2 regions of the Virgibacillus sp. L01 genome follow, and region 2 is predicted to be linked to the other one. Evidence: riboswitches for the same ligand, from Rfam matches in the RefSeq annotation. Region 2 holds a riboswitch; the other holds the start of a gene.
The links. Region 2 has a riboswitch for cyclic di-GMP ahead of motA (flagellar motor stator protein MotA). Riboswitches for the same ligand answer to the same signal wherever they lie in the genome.
Positions count from the first base shown of each region.

Region 1: it holds a riboswitch for cyclic di-GMP, as region 2 does, so the genes downstream of both, ACTWQM_RS12820 (Spo0E family sporulation regulatory protein-aspartic acid phosphatase) here and motA (flagellar motor stator protein MotA) in region 2, are expected to answer to the same signal.

Region 1 covers NZ_JBQQCP010000006.1:148,225-160,769, forward strand. Annotated here, with positions in the region: gene ACTWQM_RS12770 (DUF4181 domain-containing protein) at 1-76, opposite strand, end outside; gene ACTWQM_RS12775 (C45 family autoproteolytic acyltransferase/hydolase) at 97-1,110, opposite strand; gene ACTWQM_RS12780 (LysM peptidoglycan-binding domain-containing protein) at 1,267-2,079, opposite strand; gene ACTWQM_RS12785 (hypothetical protein) at 2,368-2,682, opposite strand; gene ACTWQM_RS12790 (flavoprotein) at 2,775-3,194, opposite strand; gene ACTWQM_RS12795 (dihydrofolate reductase family protein) at 3,411-3,947, opposite strand; gene ACTWQM_RS12800 (hypothetical protein) at 4,096-4,233, opposite strand; gene ACTWQM_RS12805 (GNAT family N-acetyltransferase) at 4,378-4,884, opposite strand; gene ACTWQM_RS12810 (S-layer homology domain-containing protein) at 4,959-6,323, opposite strand; gene ACTWQM_RS12815 (lysophospholipid acyltransferase family protein) at 6,320-7,537, opposite strand; gene ACTWQM_RS12820 (Spo0E family sporulation regulatory protein-aspartic acid phosphatase) at 7,709-7,879, opposite strand; cyclic di-GMP riboswitch class I at 7,912-7,999, opposite strand; gene ACTWQM_RS12825 (hypothetical protein) at 8,192-8,944, shown strand; gene rlmH (23S rRNA (pseudouridine(1915)-N(3))-methyltransferase RlmH) at 9,031-9,510, shown strand; gene ACTWQM_RS12835 (DNA adenine methylase) at 9,608-10,687, shown strand; gene ACTWQM_RS12840 (Eco57I restriction-modification methylase domain-containing protein) at 10,710-12,545, shown strand, end outside.
Region 2 covers NZ_JBQQCP010000001.1:396,763-409,307, reverse strand. Annotated here, with positions in the region: gene ACTWQM_RS01885 (acyl-CoA dehydrogenase family protein) at 1-1,143, shown strand, start outside; gene ACTWQM_RS01880 (MaoC/PaaZ C-terminal domain-containing protein) at 1,174-1,599, shown strand; gene ACTWQM_RS01875 (CaiB/BaiF CoA transferase family protein) at 1,651-2,787, shown strand; gene ACTWQM_RS01870 (class I adenylate-forming enzyme family protein) at 2,854-4,377, shown strand; partial or broken gene ACTWQM_RS01865 (long-chain fatty acid--CoA ligase) at 4,393-6,088, shown strand; gene panD (aspartate 1-decarboxylase) at 6,238-6,630, shown strand; tRNA gene ACTWQM_RS01855 (tRNA-Ala) at 6,851-6,923, shown strand; cyclic di-GMP riboswitch class I at 7,421-7,505, shown strand; gene motA (flagellar motor stator protein MotA) at 7,628-8,428, shown strand; gene motB (flagellar motor protein MotB) at 8,406-9,176, shown strand; gene ACTWQM_RS01840 (DUF3006 domain-containing protein) at 9,257-9,520, opposite strand; gene ACTWQM_RS01835 (MBL fold metallo-hydrolase) at 9,523-10,824, opposite strand; gene ACTWQM_RS01830 (hypothetical protein) at 11,054-11,353, shown strand; gene ACTWQM_RS01825 (sodium/proline symporter) at 11,501-12,545, opposite strand, start outside.

The sequences.
Region 1 (12,545 bases), on a different contig from region 2:
AGATAAATATTATGAGAGATAGTACGACTATCAGCATGATCAACTTCCCGAATATCGGCTCCTGTCCTGGGTACATAAAAATTCACTCCTAGCCCTTCATTCAATAATCCCCTGTAACTTTTGGTCACGAATAGCTTCGCCAGCAACCCAATCATCAAAATTTATATCGATTATTTGATTACTTCGGGCAATGGCAGTCAATAATCTAGAATCCTTGAAACCATAGGCAAACGTGTGAAGCGTTCCGAACAGCTCTTCATAGTCCGTATAAAACAGTGAAGAATTCTTATCTCGAAAATGATCAAAAGCTTCCTGCTGTGTCAGTTGTTCATTCTTTATGCTTTGTATATATGTATGGCGTTTCTCTGAGTTAGTTATGACTGCTCTATTATTGTGCTGTTGTGATCTATCCTGAAAGTGGTTCACACATGTTAAATAAGACGCGTCGTTCCGCACGATAACACTATCTGGACTAGCTTCCACAACCGCAACATTACCTTTGTTATCACCCATGGAAAAATTGTAACAGGCAGCATGTGGAATTTCTTGCAGCATTTCGATTGCATCTGCGACGGTAGAACATGTATCAAGTACCATCCTGATTGCAATCCAAGCAGAAGTTCCCTCTGTATAACCGTTGTTGCTCTTAAAATGCAAACCTACTACCAAACCGTGCTGATTAACACCATCATGCCTGCCAAGTACTTGCAGATTATAGCCTGCTGATGCAAACCCTTCTTCAGGCTGGATTAAGCTAAAATAGCCATCATAGAGAGCAGGCGAGAAGTCATAGTTTCGCACATAATACGAATCTGTCACCATTGCCGAACAACCCATTGCTAATGGTCTGGGAACATCATATCCGCTGAATTGTGCAGCGGCTTTTTGCCAAGGAATTTGCGCACCTTCTGCCAAACCTTCAAGTTCATCCAATAAATGAGGTGAAAATGTTGAATAAATGGCTTCCATATTTGTAACATCTATCTGTTCGCGGGTTATATTTTCAAAGGTTTGTATTATAGGCGTACCAGCTATTTGCTGTCCCAAATTCAAGCCTATTTGATACGAACTACCCCGATGCTGAAATATATTCACATTAAAGTCGGACATAACGGTTCTCCTTTATAAAACTGCCAACGATATAATTCGATATTTTTCATTTAAATTCCTTTATTCAATACGAATTAAAAAGCAAAAAGTTTCCATATAACTGCAAATCGGCTAACTATTAGAAAAGACGCATGATCACCCCATGCGTCTGCTTCCTTATACAGAATTGAAATTCACCTTCACCTGTACCAAGTCCTCTATTTCATTATTTCTAGGGCTGCGTGTATATACCCAAACTTCCCCGGTGCTTGCGGTTGGCTGCCTGTCAAAAGGTAAAGTGCTTTCAAACCTTCCATAGGCCGGTGCTCCCTGATCCGCCATTACAGATCGTTCTTCAGAAACGATTACACCGTTACTATCGCGCACTTGATGCAGGACAGTCGCTTCAAAAACTCGCACCCAGCCTGCAACCCGTTGTCCGCTTTGAATGACGGTTCCAGGTAAAGGGTCCATCACAGCAATATTTTCTGAAGTATCAAGCGGGATAATCAGCGCATATCCCGGCCAAATGGTAGTTGGTGAAAAACCAGGCCGATCCAGGTTGGCACGAAGGATGTTGGCTCGTGGAATACCAAAGCGTTGTTCTAATTGATAAATAGTGTCGCCTTGTTCTACAGTGTAAATAAATGCAGGGACAATTAATGGCTGCCCAGGATAAATCAAGCCGGGATCCTGAATATCTGTGTTGATTCCAGCAATCAGCTCGATAGCTGTTGAGAACCGTAGAGCAATTCGAGTAAGCGAGTCACCAGGCGCTACTACGTAAAATGTGGAGATGTCATTTGTTGAAGTTGATGGGACGACCAACAGCTGTCCAGGAAAAATCAGATCAGGCGTTGTTACGGGAGGATACAGATAATTAGCATCTGCAATTGCCTGTGGCGTACTGCCAAACCGGTCAGCAATGGCGTACAATGTGTCACCTGGCTGGACTTGATAAATAAAGTATGTGCCTGTTGCAATACTCAAATATATCACCTCCTAATGTGATGAAATCTAATTCTATAATACGTAACAAACGGGCGAATGTGTATAGTGTGTTTGCAAATTAAAGGAGAGGAATAAATAATAACTGGTTCCGTTTCCTATCAGAATTACATTTTAAAATGTAACTGAATTTGTATAACTATTTGCATCATATTTGCAGTGATACTTGTAATTAAAAAAATCTCAGTTCATTTTAATTGAACTGAGATTTTTCCTTGAATTTATTTTCTTTTCAACTAACGCGCCTTTTACTTGAAGGCGATGAAGTTGCTAATTATTTATTACTTTCATTTCTATATAGTTTTCTTCACTTATCTCTTTCTCACTAACTAAAAGTGATTGGAACGCTGCAAACAGTTCTTGTATATCTTTCTCCTTGTTAATTAAGTTAATACTTTTTTGATACTCTTCCTCATTCTTATATTTTGAAATCTCCATCCATTTCGTACTATCCTCATTGCATTGGAGGTAAATAGTATTAAGATCCAAATATTTGTTATAAATTTCTGACGCTTTTTCTTGAATACTTAAATACTCGTCCACTTTGTCATTTTCAATATGATATTGATAAACTTTTACAAACATTATTCTCCCTCCAATTTTATAAACCTTATTAAATAATCCTGGCTGCTATAGTTGAACAAGAAGTGCAATTCCTTATTAAAGGAAACCACACTTTAATTGAACTGTAACTTCTTTAAATTTGCATTTGGAACTCCGGCTTCTATGTAACTTCTTATCAATTTCCAATCATTGTTTTCATTTCTTTTAAATGTCTGAAAGAATAAGCTAACATTCTCTAATTTCTTTCCATCAATTATTAGTGTAGCTGATAAAATTGCCATAATTTCATCTTGTCGTAAAGGAATTATCGCCTCTTCATTTAAATCCCATTTGTTATCTTCTTGTTTGGCGAAATTAAACCCTTGTTCCCAGCCAGTTATCGCCTCTTCATAACCAAAGTCTACTAATTCGCCATTTGAAATCTCTCTTGCTTTATAATCTTTGGAAATAATATCTTTCAATTCTGTCAAAGACGAATTTCTCCAAACATCTAAATAGGAATTAAGAACCTTGCGAAATGAACCATCTTCCATAATAATAGTCCTCCTTAAATATTGAATTAGTTCAACATAAACGCTTAGTTGGTTAAAAAACTTAATAATTTGATTTTAACATAATATTTAGATAATTCATAAGAAATAAAAAACATCAAGTAAATACTTTTCTTGTTCAACTCTTGCACCCGTTAATGGATTAAGAAAAGAGCTACTACTAGCTGGTTAGTTGAAGACTATTTCCTATTTGACTTTTTATTTTAACTCATAGTGTAATTCAGCAAATTGCTTACAATGCGTTACACCTAACAGTTTCAACTTATTCTCTCTCTCACTCGGTAAAAATAGTGGGATACCACGCCCTATGATGGTTGGGGCAATTTGAATAAAAAATTCATCAACAAGCCTTTCACGAAGAAGAGGGTAAAGAACTTCTCCACCACCGACAATCCATATTCGTTTCCCACTTTTTTCTTTTAATGATTTTGTAAAGTTGACAATATCACCATTAACGTATTCAACATTATCATCAGAACCAGTTAATGAACGAGAAAACACATAACATTCCCTACCCTTATATGGAAAACCATTATCAGGAACATTAAACATAATTTGCTCATAAGTTTTTCTGCCCATTATAACAATATCGATGGTAGAAAAGAAATCCGAGTAACCTATATCTTCCTCACCCTCTGTACCCAATAACCAATCCAACGAATGGTCTTCTCTTGCAAGATAACCGTCTACACTAATAGCACCATAAAAAACCAACTTAGTATTACTGTCATTCATTCTACAACACCCTTTCACCCGAAATAGGAACAATTGTTCGACATTTAATGTAACATAATAACATTACACTATTCAACTCTTCTGCAGCTATAGTTGAACAAGGAGTGCAATTCTTTATTCAAGGCAAGTTACTCGCTTGTTGGAGAATTTAGATTTCAGCTAACATAATAACACCAAAAAATAGTAAAAAAATTACTATTAAATAAACTCCAACTACCAATGAAGCTATTAATTTTCGTTTAGTATTTTCAATCTTAATAAGCTCTTCCAAATGTTTCTCATTCATTATACGTCCTCCTCTCATAACTTCTATAATTTATTTAAGTTAAAAATCTGTTCTCTTCAACTCTTCTGCAGCTTTAGTTGACAAGCGGATTCAATTTCCTGTTCAAGGAAAGCACTCGATAGTTTAAGAGTTATTAATCCTTTTTTATATACGCCTTTGATATTTACTGTGTCCATCTGTTAAACCAACAAGTTCAAATTTATTATTCTTATAAAAGTTATTTAATTTTATATTATCCGCAACACAATCTAATTTAAGATATTCTTTATCACTTTCATTGTTCTGTATCCAATCCAGAACACTTCTGCCAATTCCGTTCTTCATATATGTAGGAATAATTGCAAGTCTATGTAAGTAAAGCGATTTCGAGGAAATATCATCTCCCCAAATATGCCTGTCCCATTCACTTTGTTCAGATAAAAGTGTAAATGTAGCCACAATATCGTTATCTTTCAAAACAATATACGTTTCTTGATTGGATATGGCTTGTTTAATCTCTTCATCATCACCACCATCTAATAGAAACCCCCATTGATTTATTTCATTATCTTTCATCCATAGAGCTATCTGTTTTAACATTTTAATAATTTCACTACTATCCTCATTCGTAGCAATTTTTATATTGAAATCTTCAACGAAATCCAAGTTCATTTTTTACCTCCTCATAGATTATCTTACATTTTTATTCTTTGTGATAAATAACGGAACCCGCTCCATCCAACTAACTATACCGTTTTTCGTGTCCTGTACAGCAAGGCCCCAACAAGCGCCAGGAAATAAACAAGTAATCCAATAAGTGTATAGACATACATGATTGGCTGGTTTTGAACATACCCAACGATTGGCACATTTAAGAGCAGTAATAAAGGAAACCCAAACATTATTGCTGTTGCACTACCCATCACCATATTATCTGCTGTATTGGATTGGAATTTTGGGTCTACTGCTTTTAATAGTGCCATTCCAGTTGAAATTGTACCAGTTTGCATGCCGTAAAATCCTAATACGTTTGGTAGTTTATCTTCAGGGAACACGCGCGGTCCAATCCAAAGTAAAAACGCTATGGTTACAAAGCCGCCTAAGGTAGTTAATATCAGAATCGGGACAGCATACTCCTGTAATGCATAGATCGAAATAGCAGCGATTGATGCGGTTATCATGTAATCGAACGAAAAACCGGAAATTCGCTGCAGTAAAAAGTTGTTCGGTGAATGTTCAAGCTGAAGCCCTGCATTTTTTAATCGATTTAAAACAGTTCGGAAAAACATCGCGTACAAGCTTCCGATTAAAAAGTGGAATCCAATGATTAGCTGGGCAAAAGTTGCTCCAAATGTTCCAAGTGGCGTCAATACTTTGTCTAACCCATATATAGTCAAATATGTAACAAGATAAATGAAGCCGATTAATGCTATTTGATAGGTTAGCTTATCGATTGCATCACTTAATGAAATCTCATCTGGCTCTGATCTTTCTACCATTTGTTTATGTGTTTTGACTGGGCCAGATTCGATTTTCTGGAACTTTTTGTTGCGGGCTAACAGGTTCATTAGGATAATCCCGACTACCGTTGCCCAAATAAAGCCTATCCCGGCAATCGTTAAACCAAGGTTCCCGCCACCAACAAGTCCCAGTTCTTCCCACTGTGTACCTATCGAATATGCTTGCCCGGGTCCTTGACCGAATCCGAGTGGCAGCAATAGTCCAACACCTGGGAAAAAGTCTGGATATAATGTTTGGACAAGTATCATGAATAAACCAAAGCCGACCAACCCTTGGATGAGGTATGTTGAAACGATCATGAGACCTGAGTTGATAACAGCTGGACTATTTTCCACTTGCCGTTCTTTTAACGATAAAGCAATAAAGCCAATGGCCATTAAATGGTAAACCAGGTTTCCAAGTAAATCCTTATCAAAATTTATCCATCCTAGTAGTTCAGGTCCAACGATTAACCCTAGGAAACCAGCAATCATGGACGTTGGTACAATTAATTTCCTTAAGGCTGGTATTCTAGCTTTTAATACAGCGGCAATAACAATTAAAAAAGATAAAAGAGCAAAATCGAGTACAAATGACCAGGAGTTACTCATGATATCACCTCATCTGATTGTTTAGATTCCAATTCCTGTGCGGTTTTGATTGCCATTAGCCATTTGTACGCTGAGGTGTCGGGCTGATAAAATACAATTCGATAAAATTGATTTTCATAAAAGAAGTCCAGCTTATGATGAAACTGAATATTAATCCCTTCCATATCCCGAAATGCAAATGCATGTTGCTCCTCATTATCACCATTAAACGTAATTGTTGTATTATTCCACTCTAGATCTCCTTTAGAAACAAGACGGAATGGTTTATTGTCCTCAGATAAAAACAGCTTAACATGGTCCTGCATTGCCTCATTCCAGTTCTGCTGCCAATTCGGATCAAGTAAAGTCTCTTTCAAAAATTCAAGCTGCCATTTATTCCAATCACGGGGTGTAGAATAATAGATGGGAGGTGTCACTTGCTCAAATGTTCCCAAGGATGTGTAACGAACGGTATAATCACAACTTCGGCATTCAAACAGGTCATCGTGCGAATGCAGCTGTCCAGGTATTCTACAATGTGGACAAACAAACAACAGGCGTTCCAAGTAGTTTGCTAGATTTTTCCCCTGATATTCACCTGCAATCTCAGACTGCCACTCCATTTCATTATGGTAAAGCGCTTCGGTTAGCTTCTGGTTAATGACGTCAGGTGAATCGTTAGTAAATGCTCCCTGATCCCATACTTTTTTATAGGAGATAGAAATCAAGCCTTTGCGATGTTGATCCGCCCACCTTGGATGAGTCAGATGCCCGCCGCGAATTGTTGTAATGATAACAGGGATGTCCAACAGCTTAACTAATTTAGCGGTTGAGTAAATAAGCGGCTCCGTGTCACCGTCCCAATTTCGGTTTCCTTCTGGGAAAATACCAATAACCCTATTATGCTTCTTAGCCTTCAGTACACCTCTAATCGTGCTCGTATCATTTTTGAATTTCATCTTTGGGATGGCACCAACATAGTTTAATATTCTTTTTAAGAAAGGATTTCGAAAAAGAGGTTCAGCAGCAATGAAAGAAATCGGTTCATTTACATAACTATTTAGAATCAGTGGATCCCAGTTATTTACGTGGTTAGATAAAATAATATAAGGCGGTTTCATGTGAAGGGTGTCATTGCGTTCAATCACTATTTTTGAACGTCTTCTGGTAAAGAAACGGATGAAAAATAACAGCATATTTATGATCCGCATATTTGGTTTATTTTCGATACTCATCATTTCACATCCAACTATAAAAATATAAAATTAGTACGCTACTATTTTACCATATAATCGAGTATTTTCCTTTAAATGCAAAAAAAGCTATACCCCACAAATGGACGGAGTATAGAAAGGCAGTGTTAGTACCAGAAAAACATAAAGGTAGGATTAATTGAGTTCATTTGTCTAAATCGACAAAAGTTGATTTCGTTGGTTGAGCTTCACATCTAGTAGTTGACTAACTTGTATTAATGATGGATCTGTAAAATCACTTCCATTCGCCTTAACCTGATACATCAAGGATTTAAGCATTTTAATATCATTGTTAATAATCTTCAGAACATCTTCAGTATCCAAATCACATCCCCCTTTCAGGAATAAGGAGTGTATTCGAAAGCTGGCTGACTTATTGGAAAATCCAACTTAGCCCCTATAGCTTTGCGTCATCATCTTTCAATGATTTTGCCATTATCGTACATGATGTGATGGTACTAACACAGTTTATTCTATAAAAGATATTGTCCACAATATACTATATATAGTGAATTAACGCAAAATTCATGAAAAAGTGCCGGAACATTTTAAGCTTGCTTAATCTGGATTATTGTCCCGTCTTTTCATAATACGCATAGGATAATACAATACTATGAATAAGGAAGTGACCAAGAGATGGGATTATATATTAATAATAATGATCATCCAGACGTCTATATGAATGGCAGCGATATCCTGGAGCCGAACCAGGGATACTTTCGCGTAGATTATTTCTCCGAGATGATAAAAGAACAGAAAGAACTGAATAAATCATTATCCAATTCCTTTCGTGATTTAAAATCGTTATACCACCAGCAAACTAATACACAGGCAGGCAGATGGCAGGAGGTTGGCAAACAGCTGGAAGTATTAAAAGAAAGTAACCTTCAGCATAAAAATTTCGAGAATCAGGCTGTCCAATGGTTGAAAACGTTAGATAGCAATAATGCAAAACTGCAGGATATCTTAGAAAACGGTGGCCTATTAAATAAGGAGATTGCAGAACAAGTCAATCGCTTAGGCGAATCGAATCAGGCTATTGTAGACCAGCTAGGAAAATATGAAAGCTCAAGCCAGGCACTCGCATCACACATGAGTGAGCTGTATGATCTTAACAAGCAGATGTCAGAGCGGATTTCCACGCAAGACGATAACCAGGATCAAGTAATAAACCGACTGGAAAACCAAGAAGCCCTTATGGAGAAAACGTTAAGGCAAATTGATCAGTTTCGATCCATTCTTTTCGAACGAACTAACTATATAGCAGAAAGTATTGAAAACAGTTATAATCTTACTTCCACATATGTCTATAAACTGATGACTGGATCAGAACAACCACTGTCCCTTTTCATGACGAAACAAAGAGAAGAAGAGAGGAAGTCTGATTAATTGAATGAAATGGCGATACTGTAATACGGTATCGTCATTCTTTGATACAATGTAAACAAAAGAAGTCCATAAAGGAATGAATTTCAATGAACATAAAGATTATCGCAGTAGGAAAATTAAAGGAAAAATACCTCAAGCAGGGCATTGACGAATACTTAAAGCGGTTAAGTACATATGCAAAAGTTCAAATCATCGAAGTCGCCGATGAAAAAGCCCCTGAAAACATGAGCGACGCTGAAATGATCGACGTAAAACAAAAGGAAGGCGAACGCATTCTCGCTAACATCAAACAGGATACCCATGTCATAACGCTCGAAATCAATGGCAAAATGCTAAGCTCCGAACAACTTGCAGCCAAAATGGACGAGCTTGCCACCTACGGAAAAAGTAAGCTTGCATTTGTTATCGGCGGTTCACTAGGTATCAGTGATGAGGTCCAAAAGCGAAGTAACCTCGCTTTATCATTTTCCAAAATGACATTTCCGCATCAGGTAATGAGACTTATATTGTTGGAGCAGATTTATCGGGGGTTTAGGATTAATAGGGGGGAACCGTACCACAAGTAAATGAGGTTTTTCTTTGTGGTAAATATTACTTTCTTAGTCTATGTCGAAATTTATGCTATAATTTGTTATTGGGATAAATATAAAGTGGGGTAACAACATGGCTGTACGGTTTATAGGAAATAAGCAAAAATTATTAGATTTCATCTTACATAAAGTGATTGAAGAAACAAAATTAACAAGTGGACTATTTGTAGATTTGTTTACGGGAACAACATCAGTTGCTGTTGGTGCAAAAAACCTAGGGTTTGATGTTATAACTAATGATAAACTTATTAGCTCGTTTATATATTCTAAGGCTGGATTATTAGTGAATGAAGAACCTCGATTTGAGAACTTATTACCAAATATCAAGGTTAATGTTAGTACTTTATTTGAACAACCTTACGATTTAGTATTACAGTATCTAAATGATTCACCAGAATTAGAAGGTTTATTTTATAAAGAATATGCTCCTGGAGGTTCAGCCGAACACCTGAGTCAACCGAGGCAATATTTTACTGATAGTAATGCAAAAAAAATAGATGCAATCAGAACAAAGATTAATTATTGGTATAAGAATAAACTTATTGACGATATTGAAAGATCTCTATTAATCTCGAGTTTAATCCTAGCGACTAATAAAGTTGCAAATATATCAGGTACCTACGGAGCATATCTTAAGTCTTGGTATAATAGAGCTCTAGAGGAAATTGAACTTAAAAGGTATCCATTATTCTATTCTAATGGGAAATATAGTGTGTTTAATGAAGATGCCAATAATCTAGTGAAAAAATTAAAAACTGCAGATATAGTCTATATTGACCCTCCTTATACTAAGAGACAATATAATGCTTATTATCATATTCCTGAAACCCTTGCAATTGGCGATAATCCTAAAATCTGGGGTAAAACAGGGCAAAGACCAAGACAAGGTGATGAAACTTCTGCTTATTGTTATAAAAGAGAAGCTAGTAATGCACTACATGATTTGGTAATTAATGTTAAAGCAAGACATATCTTCTTAAGTTATAGTACAGATGGTCATATATCTCATAATGAAATATTAGATATCTTATCGACCAGAGGAGAACCGAAATATTGGGGAGTAGATTATAAAAGGTTCAGAAGTAATAACCCGGAAAGTGAAAAAATAAAGGATTTAAAAGAGATGCTTTATTATGTTGAGGTTGTAAATTAACAACTTGTAGAGGGGGTTTCTAATGAGTATTAAAGCGACAGATTCCAAGGGCGTTACACATAAAACGTCCTCTTTTAGTTTAGACTATAAAGAAATTAAGAAAAGAATCTTTGCTCTAAGCTTTTTATTGTTTAATCAAAGAAAAAAATTATATCCTGAAAGAAACACAAGTGATATTTACGAAGAAACAATTTCAATACTAACTGATTTATTGTTTATATTATTAGCTAATCAAAGAAATTTAATAAAGCTATGTGAAGGTACAGATATAACATTTAATTTAAAAATGGAAGTTTCAAACTTACGAAATCAAGATATCACTAATGAGAAATGGGATGAAGAATTACATTCACATATAAAAGAACTTAATAAAGTAATGCAAGAATCAAATCTAAAAATAGATATATTGAGTATTTTAGTAGAAGATTCTTGGGAAAAAAGCAACCTAACCGTTTTAGCAAATAAAAACGGCTCTTCTAACAATAGAAGGGAAAAAGGTTCTTATTATACTAAAGATGAATTAATTGATGTTATCGTAAAAAATACAATTGACCCTTTATGTTCTAATAAAACAATTAAAGAGATTTTGAACTTAAAAATCATAGATCCAGCTGTTGGGTCTGGCTCTTTCTTACTGTCTGCTCTAAAAAGAATATTATTTCATATTAAAAAGCTTTCTAAAAAAGACATAGATAATAATTCTTACAAAAAAGAAATAATAAATAATTGTTTATATGGGGTAGATATTAATCCTAACGCATTAAAATCAACAATTTACTCATTGTGGTTAGAAGTAGGGGACAGTCAACTTCCAATAAGTTCAGTAAAAAGAAACTTTGTTGAAGGAGATTCATTATTAGCTACGGATTGGAATTTGAATAAGAATAATTATGATGAAGAAAAATTAATATTATTAAATTACTATTTGGTTGGTACACTGTTAAATGGAGACAAAGTTAGGAGTTTGGAAGAAGAATATGAAGATTTTTTCGTAGGAAAATTGAGAGGTAAACTCTTAGATGATAAGTTAATAGAAAGGGGAAGAAATAGTAAAACTTTCATATGGCAAGTTTCATTTAAAAATGTGTATAAAAATTCTGATGGTTTTGATGGAGTAATTGGTAATCCACCATGGAATAAAGTAAAAGCTCATTTAAAGGAATTTTTTGTACATTATGACCTAACAATAAAAGGTATGCAGGGAAAAGCATTAAAAAAATACGTTGAAGAAAAACTCCTTTCTCAAGAATATTATAAGAAGTTATGGAATGACCATAAGAAGGAAGTTAGTAGATACTCAAAAGCAGTCAATAATTCCCCCCAATTTCAACATCAGGCTTATGTTATTAACGGAAGAAAACAAGGTGGAGATAGAGATTTATACAAATATTTTCTAGAACTTGCTTATAATCTTACATGTGAAAAGGGGTACGTAGGTTATATAATTCCAGGCGCGTTTACACAGTCTGAGGGAACTACTGGAATGCGTGAACTGTTGTTTAATCAAAACAACATTCAATTGTTATTCACTGTTGAAAACAGAGATAAAATATTTCCTATAGATAGCAGGTATAAGTATGCATTATTAATATTTAAAAAGTTTAAAACTACTGAAACTGACATTAAATGTAGGTTTATGTTGAGGTCATTAGAAGAAGTCAATAATTGTTTGAAAAATAATGATTTATTAAAAATCCCAAGTGATTTAATCGAACAATTAAGTCCGAACTATAAAACGTTACCTGATATTAAATCACAATACGAAGTAGATTTACTTAAGAAGATTTATAAAGTCCATCCACTTATTAATTCTACTGATGGTTGGAAAATTCAATTCAATAGGGAATTAGATATGACA
Region 2 (12,545 bases):
AGCAGAAGTTATTTAAAAGAAGAGCATGAAATTTTTCGTAGCTCTTTACGAAAATTTCTGGAGAAGGAAGCAGTACCGTTTATTGAACAATGGGAAAAAGAGAAACAAATACCTAGGTCATTCTGGAAAAAGGCGGGAGAACAGGGCTATCTTTGTCCCCAAGTTGATGAAGCATATGGGGGGTTAGGTGCTGACTTTGGTTATGCCGTTGTTATTTCTGAAGAGTTTGATCGGGTTATTGTTGGTATGGTTGGGTTCGGGCTTCACAATGATATCGTGATTCCATATATCGAATCATTTGGTACAGAAAAGCAGAAACAGCGCTGGCTGCCCGGTGCAATTAGAGGTGATTTAGTTTCTGCTATCGCCATGACAGAACCAGGAGCAGGGTCAGATCTTGCAGCTATTCAGACGACAGCCATAAAAGATGGTGATGACTACATTATCAATGGTGAAAAAACGTTTATCTCAAATGGACATTCTGCTGATATAGCAGTGGTGGTTTGTAAAACAGATCCAAAAGCAAATCCGCCGCATAAGGGGGTTAGCCTGTTTGTAGTAGAGAATGGTACACCAGGATTTTCGAAGGGTAAAAAACTTCAAAAAATTGGACAGCATGCAAATGATACAAGTGAATTAATTTTTGAGAATGTTCGTGTTCCAGGTGATAATCTGCTTGGGGAGGAAGGTAAAGGATTTTATTATTTAATGGAAAAGCTTCAACAGGAACGATTAATGGTTTCCATTCAGAGTATGGCTTCTGCAGAAACGATGCTCAATCAAACAATTAGCTATGTCAAACAGCGGAAAGCATTCGGGAAGAGTATCAGCCAGTTTCAAAACACGCAATTTAAACTTGCTGAAATTCAGACAGAGATTGAAATAGGCAGAACGTTTGTAGATAGATTGATAGATGACCATATGGAAGGAAAGGATATTGTAACAGAAGTATCGATGGCAAAATGGTGGACAACGGATTTATCAAAAAAAGTTGCAGCAGAATGCCTTCAACTACATGGTGGTTACGGATATATGGAAGAGTATGAGATTGCCAGAAGATATCGGGATGTTGCTGTATCGTCTATTTATGCTGGAACCAATGAGATTATGAAAATGATTATTGCGAAAAAAATGGAGTTATGAATACCCTTCTGATTAAAGAGGTGAAGTATATTGAAATTTGGGGACATATCGATTGGTGATGTTTATTCAACCAATCCTGTAACAGTTACGAAAGAAAGCATTCTGGAATTCGGACAGAAATATGATCCGCAATATTTTCATACAGATGAAGCAGCGGCTAAAGAAAGTCTATATGGGTCACTGATTGCATCAGGTTTCCAAACGTTAGCGGTAGTCTGGGCTGAATGGATAGAAATGGACATCCTGGGGCGTGACTGTGTAGGCGGTGCTGGTGCGGACATGCAGTTTAAGGCACCGGTAATCCCAAATGATCAACTCAAGGGCCAATTTAAGGTTGGGAATAAACGAATGCTTTCTGATGAAAAAAGAGGGATATTAACGATTGAAGTCATAATTTATAACCAAGAAGAAGAGGAAGTATTGTCTGCTCAAACAAATGTATTTGTATTAGTTTAGGATAAATGTAAGGGTTTTGATTATGTTTGAAGCAGCGAGGAGGAGTTCATATTGCCGTTGAAGTCTACAAGTGTACTTGATTTGACCCGGTTACTGCCTGGTCCGTACTGTACAATGTTATTAGCAGATTTTGGTGCGGAAGTTATAAAAGTAGAGGATCCGGATAGTGGTGATTATGCAAGAGCATTTTATCCGAAGATTGCTGGAAACAGTGCGATGTTCCATTCACTCAATCGGAATAAGAAGAGTGTCTGTCTAAATTTAAAATTACTAGAAGATAAACAGGTGTTTCTGGAAATGGTTAAAAATGCAGACGTTGTTGTTGAATCATTTCGTCCGGGGGTGATGGAACGCCTTGGTTTGAGCTATGAACAATTAAAAGCAGTCAATCCCGGACTTGTATATTGTGCCATTACAGGATATGGCCAGACAGGTCCATACGCAAACCGTCCTGGTCACGATCTGAATTATCTCAGCTATGCCGGTTTACTGGATTTGATGGGCGAAAAAGATGGAAATCCAATTATTCCTGCAACAACAATTGCCGATATTGGCGGTGGTGCCTACCCAGCTGTTACAGGTATTTTAATGGCTCTTTTGAATAAAGAAAAAACAGGAAAGGGACAATTTATTGATATTTCGATGCTGGATAACGTGATTTCATGGATGCAAACGTTGCTACCTGATTATTTGGCTACAAACAATAATCCAAAGAGAGGGGAGCAAATGCTGGATGGCGGGAAAGCTTGCTATGCAGTTTATGAAACAATCGATGGACGTTATATATCAGTAGGAGCACTGGAACCGAAATTTTGGACTGCGTTTTGCAAAGCAATTGGCAAGAGCGAATTTATTCCCCTGCAAGATGACCCATTAGATAAGCAGCTTCAGTTAAAACAAGAAATACAACGCATTATTCTAACAAAAACACTATCAGAATGGATGGAAGTTTTTTCAGAAATTGACGCATGTGTATCACCAGTTCTAACTTTTCAGGAGATGATTAAAGATCCGCAAATTATTTCACGTGGGATGATTCAACAGATAAATGATTCCGCATTGGGTCATGTGAGGCAGATTGGTGTTCCGATTAAATTATCTGAAACACCTGGTGCTATTCGTTCCTCTGCGCCAAAAATTGGGGAACATACGGATGAAGTTATGAAGGGAATGGGGGTGCTGCGATAAGGTGAAAGATAGTTTCAGCTGAAACGGTTGGCCTATTGTTAAAAACTAAATTCAGGAGGTTTTTGAATGGATATAGGTACTACATTAGTTAGAAATGCTAGAAGTACACCACATAAAACGGCGATACATTATGGGGAGAAGATTTATTCATATGTTGAATTTAATCGTGAAGTAAACAAACTTGCAAATGGGTTAATTTCCAGAGGTGTTAAAACAGGCGATAAAATAGCACTGATGATGAAAAACTCCGACACGTACATGGTAACGTTCTATGCAATTATGAAGGCTGGTGCAGTCGCTGTTCCTGTCAATTTTCGTTTGACAGCCAAAGAAGTAGGCTACATTTTAAATGATTCGGATTCTTCTATCGTCTTTTTCGATGGTGAATATGCTGAATTAGTTAATGAAGCTTCAACTGAAAAGGTAGCATTACAGGTCTCTGCAGGCCCTACAACAAACGGTCAAATCAGATTGGAAGAGGTAACGACAATTAACGAATCTGAACCGGAAATAACTGTGGAAGAATGGGATGATGCAGAAATCCTGTACACGTCAGGTACTACCGGAAATCCAAAAGGGGCTTTATTTGACCATCATCGCATCCTCCATGTCGCTTTCTCCACATCAATTATGATGAAAATTGGCACAGAAGACAATCTTTTCCATGTTGCACCACTTTTCCACTCTGCTCAGTTAAATCTATTTATGATTACTGCTACGTATCTTGGGAGCACCCAGGTAATCCATCAGAATTTTGATCCTGTTCAAGCATTAAAAGCAATTGACGAACATCAAATTAGTCTATTTTTTGGAATCCCTACCATGTATAACTTTTTTCTACAGGTTCCGGATAAAGAAAAATATAATTTGTCATCTGTAAAAAGATGTGGCTATGGTGCAGCACCTATGCCTGTCCCACTTTTAGAAAAATCTATGGAAATGTTCGGTCATGATCAATTTTTCAATATGTGTGGTTTAACAGAAGGCGGACCAGGTGGCGTTCTGCTTTGGCCTGAAGATCATAAAACGAAACTTGGCGCCGGCGGCCGGGCGATGCTGAACACGGAAGCAAGAGTCGTAACAGACTCAGGTGAAGATGTTCATCCAGGGCAAGTCGGTGAATTTATTATCCGTAGTGAAATGGTCATGAAAAGCTATTACAACAACCCTGAAGAAACACAAAAAGTCCTGCACGACGGGTGGCTTTATACAGGAGACTTGGCCACTATCGATGAAGAAGGCTATGTAACACTGGTAGATCGGAAAAAGGACATGATTATTTCCGGCGGCGAAAATGTGTATTCAACTGAGGTTGAACAAGTGCTGTATAAACACCCAAAAATACTGGAAGTAGCTGTTGTTGGATTACCTGATGAGACATGGGGTGAGCGGGTTGTTGCAATTGTCGTGGCGAAGCAGGGGGAAACGATTGATTATGTAGAATTAAAGGATTTCTGCAGGGAGCATCTTGCAGGTTATAAAATGCCTACTGACTTCTTTGAAGAGAATGAATTGCTGCGGAATGCCTCAGGAAAAGTGATGAAATATAAACTGCGTGAATCGTTAAAAACAGGATCCAGTAACCACTAAAGGGGGAGATTTAGAATGATGAATACGCCTTTAACACTCGTTTCGTTAATAGAGCGTGCTGAAAAGTATTTTCCGAAGAAAGAAATAATCTCGCGTACCCAAGGTGGGATTCACCGGCTCAACTATCAAGAAATCAGCAAACGTACCAGGGCTCTCTCAAGTGCCTTGGGAAAATTGGGTGTTCAAAAAGGTGATAGAGTCGGAACATTTGCATGGAATCACCACCGCCATTTGGAGGCTTATTTTGGCAGATAGGAAAGTATAAAACTTTCCTACTGCATAAGTGCAACTAAGGCATTCGCAATTAAAGGCTTGGCGAATGCCAAGTTTTCTAACGATACCATCCATGGGTGCAGTTTTACACACCATTAATATCCGATTGGCAGAGGAGCATCTTGTATACATTATTAATCATGCAGAGGATAAAGTACTTTTAATTGATGTAGACTTACTACCGTTAATTGAGAAAATAAAAGATAAATTACCAACTGTTGAAGCCTTTATTGTTATGTCGGATGAAGAAAAACCGCCAGAGAGTAAGATAGAACCGCTTTATTCATATGAAGCGCTGGTTTCAGAAGGTGATGAAGCATACCAATTTTCAATGGATATTGAGGAAGAAGATCCTGCAGGGATGTGTTATACGTCAGCTACAACCGGAAAGCCAAAGGGTGTCGTGTATTCACATCGGGGTATTGTTTTACACAGTATGGTGCTAAGTATGGCTGATACTGCAGCAATTTCAGAATCAGATGTCCTGATGCCGGTGGTCCCAATGTTCCATGCAAATGCCTGGGGAATGCCTTTTGTGGCAACTTGGCTTGGTTCGACACAAGTTCTTCCTGGGCCGATGATGACACCGAAGATACTTGCCGAGCTTATTGAGTCATATAAGGTAACGCTAACGGCAGGGGTTCCAACAATTTGGCTAGGTTTGCTTAACGAATTGGAAAAAGGAAACTATAATATGGAAAGTTTACGCGCTGTTCTATGCGGTGGGGCAGCTGCTCCTAAAGGGATGATTCGAGCGTTTGAATCAGAACATGGCATTCCGTTTATCCATGCATACGGTATGACAGAAACCACGCCGCTTGTAACCCTTGCCCGACTAAAAAGTTATCAGACAGAACTACCTGAAGAAGACAGACTGGAAATTCGATCAAAACAGGGAATGGTTGTTCCAGGGTTGGATGTGAAGGCGATCAATGAAAATGGAGAAATAAATTCAGATGGAAAAGAAATGGGTGAACTGCTTATTCGCGGGTCCTGGATTGCAGATGAATACTATAATGATGACCGAAGCAAGGATGTTTTTCGAGACGGCTGGCTATATACGGGTGATGTTGTTACGATTGATGAAGAAGGATCTATTAAAATAGTTGATCGAACCAAAGATCTTATTAAGAGTGGTGGTGAATGGATTTCTTCGGTTGATTTAGAAAATGCGATAATGGCCCATGAATCTGTTTTTGAAGCTGCGGTTGTATCGATTCCTCACCCAAAATGGCAGGAACGCCCATTAGCATGTGTTGTACTAAAAGAAGATGAACAGTTATCAAAACAGGATATAATTGAATTTTTAGAACCCCAATTTGCGAAATGGTGGTTACCGGATGATGTTATGTTCATTAAGGAAATTCCCAAAACTTCTGTCGGCAAATTCCTGAAAAGAGCATTACGTGAACAGGTGAACGAACAGTTGAATGTGTAAGTATTGTAAGGTGTGGAGCGTTCTAGTAGCGTTCCATTTCTTTTTTTATGGGAAAGCCTGCTATGCTTGAAAAAGCTCACTTGTAATTATCCTTGGTTTTACGTCATACTATACTTGAGATGTTCATTTATTATAGGGGAGGCACTTTTATGCAACGTTTAATGTGTAAAGGAAAGATACATAGAGCTACAGTCACAGAGGCTGAGCTTGATTATGTTGGAAGTATAACGATTGATTGCAAGTTAATGAAGGAAGCAAATATTAAGCCTTATGAAATGGTGCAGATTGCAAACATACGAAATGCGGCAAGATGGAAGACCTATGCCATTCCAGCTCCAGAGGGTTCAAACCGCATTTGCCTCAACGGTCCGCCTGCAAACTTGTTTTCTCCAGATGACCTGGTTATTATTTTGAGCCAAGGACTCATGACCGATGAGGAAATAGAAGATTTAAAGCCTAAAGTGGTATTTGTAGATGAAAATAACGAGATCACCAGTGTTGAGGAACATGATTTACATTTGCCTGAGGGTGTGGAATTATAAGTTAAGTTTACAATGAAGAGCCTGGAGGGTTTTCCGGGCTTTTTTTATATTGTGGGGGCATAGCGGAATTGAATAAAAAGAATAGTTCTCTACAATCTACTGATACAGTAAAACCTACTATTAGGCTGATATACAATCCACTGATTCCAAGTATAGCCCTTATTTCATTTTACACCCTTGAAAACAGTCAAAAAAATGCTATAATAAAGACTGTCCAACTGGGGCATTAGCTCAGCTGGGAGAGCGCTTCGCTGGCAGCGAAGAGGTCATCGGTTCGAGCCCGATATGCTCCATCGTAAACACAATCTACTACTGAGGTGGATTGTGTTTTTATTATGCAGTAAGAAAGTATAAATACTTTCTTACTGCATAAGTACAACTAAGGCTTATCTATATTAAAGCTTGGCGATAACGGAATAAGGATCCGATAAATTCCATGTAAGTAATTATGGCGGATCCTCGTTCCGCTAAATGCTAGAAAAACTGCTCAAAAGTGATTGAAGTGAATCCTCGTTCCGCTAATAGTCTTAAAAGAAAGGGAAATGATGGTGAAAAGGGCAAATAGCGGAATGAGGATCCGAAACCGGTGCCAAAAGTCGTTATTTGAGGCAAATAACGGAATGAGGATTCACTTAGCAACACCGACTAAGCCCTTAGTCAAATAATCCTCACATGCAGACCCACATTTTCAAAATATTTTTTCTTTCCTCTACGTATTCAACTTTCCGGATTTTTGAACGATATAGTTAGTATGAAACTTCTAATAAGATTACATTAAAAATTAAATAACCTACGAGAATGGCAAACTTATTGAAAGGTAAGGACGCAGAGCCACGGGTCTAAGGTCTTATGACTATGATTGCCGGGTTACCGAAAAAAGGATGAAAAGATTAGTAGTTAAACTAATTAAGTCTATCACTTTTGGTAGGCTATTTTTTATTATAGGAAAAGTAGGGAACATCAAGTTTCTCCCCTATCTTCAAGGAGGTACATATCGATGGATAAGACATCAATTATTGGTATTATTATCGGGTTTTTAGCTTTAGGGGTGGGCATGACACTAAAAGGTGTTAGTCCAGCAGCGTTAATTAATCCCGCCGCGTTTATTATTATATTTTTTGGAACAATTGCGTCTGTTTGTATTGCTTTTCCAATGGAAACGATTAAAAGAGTACCGAGCCTTTTTGTCATCCTTTTTAGGGAAGATAAACAGAATGATATAAAACAAACGGTTGATACATTTACTGAATGGGCAGAGCTTACCAGAAAAGAAGGAATACTGACACTTGAAGCTAAAATAGATCAACTGGATGATAGCTTTTTATCATCAGGCATCCAGTTGGCTGTTGATGGGCAATCAACTGAGTTTATTAGAGAGCTTATGTTAGAAAAAGTTGATGCTATGGAAGACAGACATCAAAAAGGAGTTTCAGTCTTTTCGCAAGCTGGGACATATGCTCCGACTCTTGGTGTGTTAGGAGCTGTTGTTGGTCTAATTGCTGCTTTAGGTGACCTGAATGACATGGAGGCTTTAGGACATGCTATTTCTTCAGCTTTTATAGCAACACTGTTTGGTATATTTTCTGGTTATGTATTGTGGCACCCTTTCGCAAACAAACTTAAAGAGAAATCAAAAAAAGAGGTACTAATGAAACAAATCATGATTGAAGGTGTATTATCCATCACAAATGGTGAATCTCCACAGCTGATTCGAGATAAACTAAGTTCCTATTTATCGCCAAGAGAATTGTCGAAATTAGCTCAGGAGGGATCAAATGCGCAGAAAGAAGAAGAATGATGAACTTCATATGAGTGAATCCTGGCTACTTCCTTATGCGGATTTATTAACTCTGCTTTTAGCCTTATTCATAGTGCTGTTTTCGATGAGTGAGTTAGATGCAAAAAAATATGAAGAGCTCTCGCGCGTGTTTAATAGTGAGTTTTCAGGTGGGGAAGGGATACTTGAAGAAAGTAATAGTACAATAGAGATGCCTCAAGATGTGGAAGAAGATGAAGAGGAGACTGAAAAACCTGAGGAAGAGGAAAAATTAAGTAATAGTGAACAAGAGTTAAAAAAATTGGAAATGCTCCAGCAAAGAATAAATAAATATATAAACGAAAATAATCTATCCGAAAAGTTAGGGACCAATCTAAATGGTGAAGGGTTATTAATAACGATCATCAATGATGTAACATTTGATTCAGGAAGCGCTGTGGTGAGAGGAGAAGGCAGGGAAATTGCAAGTGCTATATCAACCTTTCTATACACGGACCCACCACACCAAATAATAGTCAGTGGTCATACAGATGACAGGCCAATTCGCACTAGTGAGTTTTCATCGAATTGGGATTTAAGTGTCATGCGAGCAGTTAACTTTATGCGCCTGATTTTAGAGAATGAAAAGCTTGACCCCAAAACATTCAGTGCAAAAGGATTTGGTGAACATAAACCTATGTTACCTAATACTAATGATCAAAACCGGGCAAAAAATAGACGAGTAGAAGTACTGATATTGCCTAATTATGATATTGCCGGGGAATTGTAGTGTGGTGCTTGCCACTTCGGTTATTGATCAATAAACTAAAAGCCGAAATCCCACCTAAATGGATTTCGGCTTTTAAAAATTTATTTCTTCTTAAACTTACTCCCCTTGTTTTTGGCACGTAACTTAGCCATTAAATCAGATGATTTTTCAGCTTCCTTTTGCGTGGTTGCTTCATCAATCGAAACAATTTGGTACTCATCATTTATTTTTTCCATGTTGAAATACGTATTTTCACTGCTTCCTTCTGGTAATAGTTCAGCAGGAATGACTACTTCTTCCTTTGTTTCCTCCATGAGTATGACAGCTTTGTTAGTATCTTCAAATCGATCAAGTATCCCTTTCATATTTATCCTCCTGTACAGGCCAAGCCTTGGCTTTTGATATCGTTGATCCGCGATGGGCCGATTCCACTAACATCTGTTAAATCACTGACAGATTGAAATGGTCTCAAATTAATTAAGTCCTCTGAACGTGCTGGCCCGATATGGATAATTTCCTGTAATTCTTCAGACGATGCTTTGTTGATGTTGATACAATCACCAGTTGCTGGCGATTTTTCTGTGTTAGTTGATTGATCACTTGTATCATTATTGGATGAGTTATCTGAGGAACCACTGCTGCTTGGGCTGATTGTGCCGTCATCTTTTGTCTGAACGGTATAGTCGCTTCCGTCCGTTGTTACAACAATTGTCCCATGAACATCCGTGCCATATAACTTGATCTCATCATTTTGGATAAGTGAAACCACCTCAGCATGCGGGTGTCCGTATTGATTATCTGCGCCTGCGCTATAGATGGCTACTTCCGGACTTACCGCATCAATAAAGGCTGGGTCACTGGATGTATTAGATCCGTGATGTCCTAATTGTAAAAAGTCAGCATTCACACTATTTCCGCTGTCCATCATTTTCATCTCGCCATCACGATCAGCATCGCCAGTGAACAGGAAGCTCATGTCGCCATATGTGAATTTTGCGGAAATGGATTCTTCGTTTGTGTTACCGGAAATACTGCCTGGATGGAGAACGGTTATGTCCATCGAACCAATTTCAAATGTGTCTCCGGTTCTTGGCTCATCGTAATCCGCGTCACTTGCCAGAACAGCCTTCATACCTTGTTGAAATGTTTGTGATGAGCTTTCATTTCCAGACATCCAAACTTCACCAACATCAAATGTGTTCATGACTTCTGCCAATTGCCCGGAATGATCAGCATCAGCATGACTGACAATGAGTATATCGATAGAAGAGACACCTTGTGCTGACAGGTAATTAGGCACTTCATTTCCTTGCCAATCTCCTGTATCAAACAATATAGTGTATTGCTCACCATCACTTTTATATTGAAAAAGGGTAGCATCCGCTTGTCCTACATCTATGTAGTGAACTTTCAAATCGGATAAAGAATTGCTCTTTTTATTAGGTTCTTCATTTGACTTTGAGTCGGAAGTCCCATCGGTTTCGCTTTGATTTGAATCTTGCTCTTTCGGTTTCTCCTTATCTTGTAATGATTCTTTTACTGTTTCCGAATGGTTTGTGACCGTTTGTTGCTCAGTTGAACCTTGATCAGGATTTTGTCCGCAGGCTACCAGTATAGCGAAAATCATTATAAATAAATATTTTTTGGCCACTTCAGTTTTCCCCTCCATTTGCCTAATGTTACTTTTTCTTAAGCGTATCAGAGCTATTCGGGAAAATCTATATACAAAATGACCATAATTGAATTTTGAGATTAATTTTGTCCGGGAAATTTTGATTTTTATCTAGGGGAAAACTAAATTTTTGTATGAGTTGCGGCTTCGGTTTTTAAATTTTCGTTATGTGCAAAAAGTAATGTTTCTTGTCATAATAGAAAAAAGTGAAACAAGGAGTCACCTCATGAATATTGTCTGGAAGCATTATCTGGTGATGCTATTTTTACTGTCATTGTTTAACTCTGACCTTAATTCTAACGTCAATTTAGAACTGATTACAACCGGAGTATTGGATCGAATTGAAGATGACAATCAGGCCGTTATTTTACTGGAAGAACTGCAGCAAGAACTTGTTGTATCGATGTATACATTACCACCAGGGAGTACACCGAATACATGGCTCCGAATTAAAATGCGTGGCACCTGTAATTTTCCAGATTTACACGTATCTTGCCTGATCGGGATAACTAAATTAAACAAGTAATTCTATTAACAATACAATCGATTCTAAAACAAAAAAAGTGTCATCTTTCAGGTGAAAAATTTATTTTAATTTATGCGACTTCCTTGGCGTGAGGTTCGATTCTTATAGTAAGAAGCAGCACCTAAGGCACTGCCTCCTGCTAATTTATTACAATGCTTCTTCTGTTGTACCTAATTCTATTTTCTCGTCCTTATCTGGCATTAATAAACTAAACACAATACCGAAGATTAAAGCTATGAAAAAGGTGGAAAACTTGGATGTGATCATACCTTCGAGTGGTGTGCTGATCCAGATTAACGTAGAGATTAAGCCTGCCAGGATGGTGGCTATTACACCAGCACCTGAGTATCGTTTCCAGAAAAATGTCATTAAGATAGCTGGGGAAAGTGTACATCCTACCCCTGCCCAGGCCCAACTGACAACAAGATACAGCAACGATTCCGACACGAGCGCAATTGTCATTCCAACTAATCCGAAAAATACAACAGAAGCACGTGATATCCAGATTAATTGTTTTTCTGTCAGATCGATACCCATTGCTTTGTGAATAATATCCTCACTGACCGAACTTGTAACAACCATTAGCTGTGAATCGGCAGTAGTGATGATTGCAGCCAGAATTCCCGCAAGCAGGATACCAGCAATCCAAGGGGGCATTAAGTCCAGAATCATAGTCGGCAGAATGATTTCGACATCAGCAAAAGATCCCTGACTGTACATCGCAATTGCACAGATACCGATTAGGAATGCACCGCTATAAGCGAGAACTGTCCATATGATAGCAACTACACTGCCTTGATTAGCTTCTTTATCATTTTTGAGTGCCATGAAACGGGCGCTAAGCTGTGGCTGGCCGCCTAGAAATCCAAAGAACCATGAGAAGTTGTTGAAGAATAATACACCAACGGCAAAACCGGTTAGTCCGCCAAACCAATGGTTGTAGGAATTGCCTGCATCAGCAAGTGATTGACTAATTGATAAGTCGTTTGTGTTAATGTAAATAAGTGCGACAATAGGTAAAACGACTAATGTAATTAACATCATGATACTTTGAATCATGTCTGTCCAAACAACTGATATAAAACCGCCAGCAAATGCAATAATAATTATGATTATAGTAGCTAAAATAACGCCAGCTGTGGGAGGCATACCAAATGTCGTGAAAAGCATTTTACCAGCACCAGCCATTTGT